Regions from separate parts of the Paenibacillus sp. GYB006 genome, predicted to be linked through region 2. Evidence: predicted binding sites of a transcription regulator. Region 2 holds the regulator's gene; the other holds the start of a gene.
What was found. The regulator Rex, encoded in region 2, represses fermentation and respiration genes when NADH is low (regulators of the CRP and FNR family bind a similar motif). The targets are predictions, from matches to a motif close to TTGTGAAATATTTCACAA.
Positions count from the first base shown of each region.

Region 1: the regulator Rex is predicted to act here: its motif matches at 2,944-2,961, upstream of adhE (bifunctional acetaldehyde-CoA/alcohol dehydrogenase).

Region 1 covers NZ_JARBDA010000007.1:84,622-88,713, reverse strand. The annotation lists gene PV403_RS16650 (winged helix-turn-helix transcriptional regulator) at 1-153, shown strand, start outside; gene PV403_RS16645 (hypothetical protein) at 332-1,060, shown strand; gene PV403_RS16640 (hypothetical protein) at 1,239-1,949, shown strand; gene PV403_RS16635 (Crp/Fnr family transcriptional regulator) at 2,029-2,751, opposite strand; gene adhE (bifunctional acetaldehyde-CoA/alcohol dehydrogenase) at 3,067-4,092, shown strand, end outside.
Region 2 covers NZ_JARBDA010000002.1:15,959-20,050, reverse strand. The annotation lists gene PV403_RS05560 (cell wall elongation regulator TseB-like domain-containing protein) at 1-267, opposite strand, end outside; gene PV403_RS05555 (amidohydrolase) at 297-1,598, opposite strand; gene PV403_RS05550 (redox-sensing transcriptional repressor Rex) at 1,585-2,244, opposite strand; gene dinG (ATP-dependent DNA helicase DinG) at 2,278-4,092, opposite strand, start outside.

The DNA of each region.
Region 1 (4,092 bases), on a different contig from region 2:
CGAATGAAAGATTTAGAAGCAGAAGGTATACTAACACGTCATGTTTATCCCGAGACTCCAGTTCGTATTGAATATGAACTTACAGAGAAGGGAAAGGCGTTAAATCCAGTCATGTCCCAGATTCAAAACTGGGCTGAAGAATGGATTGACTAGCACAAAGAATTGCAGTAAAAACAAAGCACAATAGGGTAAGTTTTTGCTCCTAAGACTCTTTATTTTCCTAAACCGAAAATAAGGAGTTTTTCTTCAAATAGAAGTAGTCCATGCACCTCTAGGCGGATTTTCGAGTATAATTTCGAAGAAATGAATTTGGCGTAGGGAGGCTGATCACATGAATAAAAATATCGTGTCCCGAAAAGTGGGTTACCCAAAACACGAAGTTGACGTGCTCGAACGTGCATCCTTACAAGTTCAGTCGATCTATGACAGAGCAGCCACGATGGCTAAACAGTATTATCTCTCTATAGACCTCAGTTATCCCACCGCTTTCCAACAGGTTCCACGTACTTATTTTCAAAAATGGATATATACAATAAAAGGATGGAAGTTTCTTGGAAGTGAGTATACGCCAGAAAGTACAGAGAATCCCACGACAATTACAGATATGAAAACAAGTCTTAATCTCTTGGAGTTTCACCCTTCCAGCGATCTATCTTCTAGCACAAGTGAAAATACCATTACTTCGTTAATTAGTCTATGTTTACAAGCACTGATCTGGTCACAATATGAAGAAATAAGGCTGTTGCATCCTTTTCTCGGGGAAGATAGCTTTTATTCAGAGGAAGAACTTGATATTATAGCAGCCTATTTTGTGCCTACTTATTTTTCAGAGAGACCGTTACGTACATGTGGTAAAGCGTATCGCAAACGAAATCTGTCTATTCCCATCTATCAGGAGAATTTACGCACTTCTTCGGTTGTTTATTCCGCTGAATCTGAAATGGTAGAGGAGCACTTAACGACGGGAGTATATATATCGGATCGGCAGTTTAAAGGGCTTGGACCTTACATAAAGAACAGGTCTGGAACGCGGATCTTTATGCAAGCTGCAGTAGAATAATCTCATTAATAATATGAAGCCCTTCCTAGGGCTTTTTTTGTCATTAGTTGCTCTCAAGGTATAGATAATAGTATGCTAGAGTTATGTGATTGACGGATATTGTCTAATTTTAGCAATCATTAAATGAACCACACAATTGCTCATAGACTGAGGCCAAAAAAAGTAAGGTGGTGATAGCATGAAAGTGCGAAATCCAATTACAATCCCATCTATCATTCTGGTCGTGCTCGTTATGTTGGTTTCGGGTTGCAGTGCATGGAATGAAGACGTAGGTGGAGCCGAGGAAGGAACACCAGGTGAGGTGAACATGATTGTGGAAGGTGGATTTTTTATACCGTCTATGAATCAATCCTTGCATTTACGTTATGATGAAGGTATGACGGTTTATGAAGCGCTGGACCGTGTAGCGAATCTATCGAAGGAGTCAAATCAGATTATTTCGGTCGGATCTACTGTACTTGATGATACGTTACAGTGGAAGGTGGAGAAAAACAATAAAGAAATCAGTGCTGATATGTGGGGACAATCCATAAAAGACAAAGATTCACTCAAACTGTCCGTAGTACCTGCGACACCTATAGATATGAGCCAAACGGGTGGATCAGGGGTTACTCTGGAGTTAAGTGGCGGATCAAATAATCCGGAATTACGATTTACAATAGCAAGGCTGTATGATCCCACGCTCACGGTTAGAGATCTACTAATGAGTACAGATTCTGTGCAGTTGTCCGATAATAAGAAGCATCTTCAATCTATAAGTGGTTATACCCCTCGAATATCGGAGAAGTGGATGATGAAGGTGAATAACAAGGAACTTGCTGAACATGGACTTGATATGGTTTTAGATCCAGGTGATGAAGTGCGGATTGAAATCGTAGAGAAAATCTAGTAAAACACAGAATCGCGTAAAGAATGTGTGAAGAATGAAAGAAGCCGATTCCTCTGGGAGGAACCGGCTTCTTTCTATTCTAAATACGGCAAATTTCGATGGGGCATTGTTCACATCTGCAAATTTCACGAAGAGAATTTAGTTCTTTAATGATAATGTAGCCACCTTCATAAGCAAGAGAACCTTTTTTTCGAAGCTCCCCGAGCATTCGGTTTACGCTTTCTCTTGTAGCTCCAATCATGTTAGAGAGGTCAGTGTGCGTCAATTTCTTATTAATGCGAATACTTCCATCGGCTTGTTGCTCACCGTAAGTATTGCCGAGGCGAATCAGTGTAGAACATAGAGCTCCTTGCTTACCATACATCATAAGATCACGGAATTTAGTCTGTGTAATACGGTGGTAAATTCCCATCCATTTCATAAAGTCAATTGCGAAGTCACCGTATAACCCAATTAACAATTCAAGATCAGCGGTTTCAATAATGCCAACTTCACTTTCCTCAAGCGCTTCTGCAGAGAAACTGTGTCGACTTGAGAAGAAGGGATCTGCATGACCTGTCATATCTCCATCTTGATGGATGTACATGATGAGTTCTTTACCTTCATCTGTTGATTTAGTGACTTTAATCCGACCCTTCTTTATATAGAAGAGTTTATCTGCAGTGTCTCCTTCCCAGAAAAGATGAGATCCTTGGGGGAAAGTTCGTTCCTTCATGGAGTCAAAAAGGCGGTTCAAATTTTCCTTGGAAAAACAACTGGTATTTCCTTCGGTCTTTTCTAATACATTTGTATAAGTCATCATGATTTCCCCCTAGCTTTTATCGTAAATAAGTTCCTTAACATGAGAACAGTCATTTGTTAATGTGATTTAAGTCTTTGAATACCTCAAGTATATACTTATGAATATGATTTTTGGGCCTTGAAGAGAGGGAAACTGTGACGAAATTCTAAACTTTGTGATTCATTTCACTACTGAAAGGCGTACCCGTAAACTTTGTGAAGACATTCACAAAATATGTGAAAATAATCACAAACTTTATATTTTTATTATGATACTATGATCTCGTAGAAAGAGAGAAACAAAATATATAGACATTTTGGTAGGAGGATGAATCACATGGCTGTTAATAAAGAAGAAGTAACAAAGGGAGTAACTGCCAAGGATTACATTAATGAAATCGTACTAAAAGGAAAGAAAGCTCTCGAATCATTTATGGAACTAGATCAAGCTGCAATCGACCGCATTGTTCAGGCAATGGCACTTGCAGGTTTAGACAAACACATGCACCTGGCTAAACTCGCTGTAGAAGAAACAGGACGCGGTGTTTATGAAGACAAAATTATTAAAAATATTTTCGCTACAGAATATATCTATAACGGAATTAAATACGATAAAACAGTCGGTGTCATTGAAGACAACGAATTTGAAAACTGCCAAAAGATTGCTGAACCTGTCGGCGTAATTATGGGGATTACACCTGTAACAAATCCGACTTCCACTACGATGTTTAAAGCACTTATTGCTATCAAAACACGTAATCCGATTATTTTTGGTTTCCATCCATCTGCACAAAATTGCAGCCGTGAAGCAGCACGCATCTTAAGAGACGCAGCGATCAAAGAAGGAGCACCAGCAGATTGTATCCAGTGGATTGAAGCACCTTCTATGGAAAAAACAAACGAACTGATGAATCACCCAGATATTGCGCTCATTCTTGCTACAGGCGGCGGTGCTATGGTAAAAGCAGCATATAGCTGTGGTAAACCAGCACTTGGTGTAGGACCTGGTAACGTTCCTTGCTTCATTGAAAAAACAGCTGACCTGAAACAAGCGGTGAATGATCTGATCTTGTCTAAATCTTTTGATAACGGAATGATCTGTGCATCTGAACAAGCTGTCATCATTGAAGAGCCGGTATATAATGAAGTGAAAAAATTGTTAATCGACAATGGATGTTATTTTGTATCTAAAGAAGAAACAGCGAAACTTACAGCAGGAGCTATTATGGCTGACAAATGCGCTGTCAATCCAAAAATTGTAGGACAGTCTGCTGTGAAGATTGCTCAAATGTGTGGAATCCATGTACCAGAAGGAACAAAAATCCTGATTGCAGAAATTGACGGTGTAGGTCCGAAATTCCCG
Region 2 (4,092 bases):
CATTCCGAACTGGACCCAGACCATAATCGGCTTATTCTCGCTGCTCATGCCTTCGATCGTCCAATAAATCGATTCTTCTCCCCAAACCGACTTTTGTGTTTTTGTAACGGACGTAAGCTGTGCCTGTTGCTCTGCAATCGACACCGCGAGGTCTCTTTCCGCCCACTGATCTTTCATTACGTAAACATAAAATTGATAAATCCCAAATAAAATTAGTAATACGGTAAGAATACTAATGTATATCCATTTTTTTCGATTCCTTCTCAAGGCGGGACTCCCTTCTCACCCTTGGTCCGTTAGCGGGCTTTCAGTCCTTTAAATGCAGATTCTGCTTCTCGCTTAATACGTTCTTCATCTAAAGTAAGAGCTTCACCATCTTTTAACAACTGTTTGCCATCCACCCAAACATGTTTTACGTCTTTAGCACTTGCCGAGTATACAACATGAGAGATCAAATCTGAATACGGCAAAAAGTGCGCCTGATCTAAATCAATCGCTATAAAATCTGCTTTCTTGCCTACTGCAAGCGTCCCCGTGTCTTCAACATAGATCGATTTTGCTCCATATTCCGTTCCCATGCGAAGAGCTTCTGTCGCTGGAACAGCCGTTGGATCACCAGAGACTCCTTTATGGATAAGGGCAGCCAGACGCATCTCTTCAAACATGTCCAGATTATTATTGCTTGCAGGTCCATCCGTTGCTAACGATACAACAACCCCAGCTTTTAATAGATCCGGAACTCGAGCTACACCGCTGGCAAGTTTCAAGTTGCTTCCTGGATTGTGAGCTACAGCAACATTATATTTAGCAAGAATTTCAATTTCTTCGTCAGTTAAATGAACCGCATGCGCCACGAGGGATGGACGTGAGAAGAAGCCCAATTTCTCTAAGTGAGCAACCGGACGGAGCCCATAATCTTTCACGTTCTGTTCTACCTCTGCCTTTGTCTCAGACATGTGTGTATGAAGCGGCAGGTCCAAGTCATGTGCTGCCTGAACAAATTTTTCAATAAACTCAGGACCACATGTGTACGGTGCATGAGGAGACAGCATCGTGGTAATTCTGCCACTCGCTTGTCCGTTCCATTCCTTAGCAAAAGAAGTCGCTTCCGCAAGTTTAGAAGCTCGCAGTTCATCTGAACCGAATCCAATTACACCGCGCATCAGGCTTGCACGTATTCCCGACTCCTCTACTACCTTAGCCACTTGATTCATCTGATCATACATGTCAAGAAAAGCGGTTGTCCCCCCTTTAATCATCTCAAGGATCGACAAGGACGCTCCCCAGTATACATCGTCTGCCGTGAACTTCTCTTCCATTGGCCACATTTTTTCTTGAAGCCAAATTTGGAGTGCAAGATCATCCCCATAACCTCGCAGAAGAGACATTGCAGCGTGACCGTGCGTATTGATTAGACCAGGAATAAAGAGTAGATTATTCCCGTCAAAAACGGTCGTTTCTTCTTCACCCTCAGGGAGTTTCTCGCCTATGTAGACAATCTTATCATTCTCCACAAGCATATAACCTTTAACGATTCGCCATTCTGGATCACTAACTGCAAATTGTCCATTCTTAATAAGCCATTTATGACTTTTCATCTTCTGTTTCTTCCTTTCCTTCTTCGCTTTCCAGATAATAAGCAAGGCTTAATAGATCTGTTGTGAAATCGGCCGTATGAATCCGAATATGCGGCGGAGCTTTAATAATAATCGGTGCAAAATTAAGTATAGCCTCTATACCTGCTTCAACCATGCAATCCGCTACACGCTGAGCTTCAAAATCAGGCACCGTAATGATCCCAATCCGGATATTCCGTTCTTTCACTGTATCCTGTAACTCTTCCATTGGCTGTACCGTAAGTGTATTAATCATCGTTCCAATTTTTTTATCATAGGAGTCAAATACGGCAACAATCTTCATATTGTCTTTTACATAGCGGTTATAGTTAGATAAAGCTTGACCGAGATTACCTGCCCCGACGAGGGCAACATTGATGACTTGATCAATTTTGAGAATTTGACGGATTTTATCAATAAGATAAGCGACGTCATATCCGATTCCCTTCCGTCCAAAATCGCCAAAATAAGCTAAATCTTTACGGATTTGAGCTGGATTTAGATCCAGTTTAAGCCCGAGTTCTTGAGATGATACCGTTGTAACTTCTCTTTTGTATAACTCCTGCAGATAACGCAGATATACGGGCAGCCGACGAACGACTGCCTCTGAAATTTTATCCGACTTCAATGTTAACTCCCCCTTACATCAAAACACAATTTCTTATGTTCCGTCTGTTTCATTATTCGTTTCATGTTCCATCAGCCATTCACTAATCCTTGGAACCATCTTCTCCGTAACCATATGTTCCATTTTTGGACCTGGCAAGGAGTACAAAAAGTACTTTCCATAATAAGATTCAATAACCCTTGTATCGTAAACGATAACGATACCTCTGTCCTGTGCTGTACGAACGAGCCGTCCGAAACCTTGTTTGAACCGGATCACTGCCTGCGGAACAGAAAGTTTCATAAAAGGATTTTTCTTTTCTTTTTCCAAAAGTTCGCTTTTCGCTTCCACCACCGGATGGCTAGGCGGCTGGAAAGGCAGTCGCACGATCGCAAGGCAAGTTAAAGCTTCTCCTGGAATATCTACACCTTCCCAGAAGCTGCTTGTTCCGAGCAAAACAGAAGCCTTAGCCTCTTGGAACCGACGAGTAAGTTTTGTCCGGCTGCCTGTATCTACTCCTTGTCCAAGCACCGTGATGTCACTAGCTGCAAGTGCTTCTTTTAGTGGTTCATGCACTTGTCTCAGCATTCGATAGGATGTAAACAACACTAACATCCTGCCTTTGGTAGCCTTCGCTGTCTCTGCAAGTGAAGTCACAAGCATACTTACAAAGTGATCATCCCCTACACTTCCTTTTACGCTTGGAAAATCGCGTGGAATGACAAGAAGTGCCTGATCCCTATAATTGAATGGCGATGGCAGCAAGGACGTCATAAGCCTGCCCTTTTCCTGCGCTTCCGATAGTCCCAGCTGATCGATCATAAACTGAAATGACTTGTCTACAGATAACGTAGCAGAGGTCAGAATCACACTGTGTTTTTTATCAAAAAACAGTTCCTTCAAATGTGAACTTACATCGACAGGAACTGCGTATAGCTGAAGGGACTTACTTCTAAACTGACCGCTTGCTTCAAGCCAGTATACGGTGCCTGTATCGTCAAGCCGCATAAAGAGTCTCAAATTATCCCTAAGCTCTGCTAAGTCTCTGACAAGACCTGTGATATCCGTAATCAGACTATCTGATGCATAATCGTCTAGTTCTTCTCTCACTTCTCCAAGCAGCTTATCTGCTTTGCGCACCATTTCGCCTACTGTGACATAAAACTGATTTTCATGTTTTGAGATTTTGTCCCATGCTTTTGGCTTCGCCTGCGGCTTCAGTCTTAGTGAAAACTGTCCTGAGTCTCCCGGCGCAGCATCCATTCTCTCTGGTAACAGCTTAAATAACATATCACTCAGTGTATCCCATTCTTCCTTCGCTTCCAGAGCAAATGGGAACAACTCGTCAATAGCTGAAGTCCATTCCACGTATTTCTCATGTCCTGACTGATTGATTTGTTGACGAAGTGCAGGAAATTGACCGTTACGACTATCCTTAAACAGTCTCGTTAGAGTATGGACCACTGAGAAATATTTCATATGCATCCCCAGATGTTTACCAGCTACGTCTTCTAGATGATGAGCTTCATCAATCACTAGATAATCATAACTTGGAAGCAGTTGATGGCTGGCTTTCACATCTGTAAACAGTTTCGAGTGATTGGTAATCACAACATCTGCAATCCCCGCTTCATGACGCGCACGATGATAGAAACATTTTTTGAACCACGGACAGCTCCGTCCTAAACAGGATTCAGATTCGCTTTGCACGGTTTCCCAGAAATCTGTTCCCCGGTGGCTTAAGTTTAGTTCTTCATCATCTCCGGTTTCTGTTTGCGTGAGCCAGACGAGCATCTGAGCAGCAGTAAAAACATCTTCTTTGGGTGTAGCAAATTCTTTATTATTCAGCTTCTGTTCAAACTTACGCAG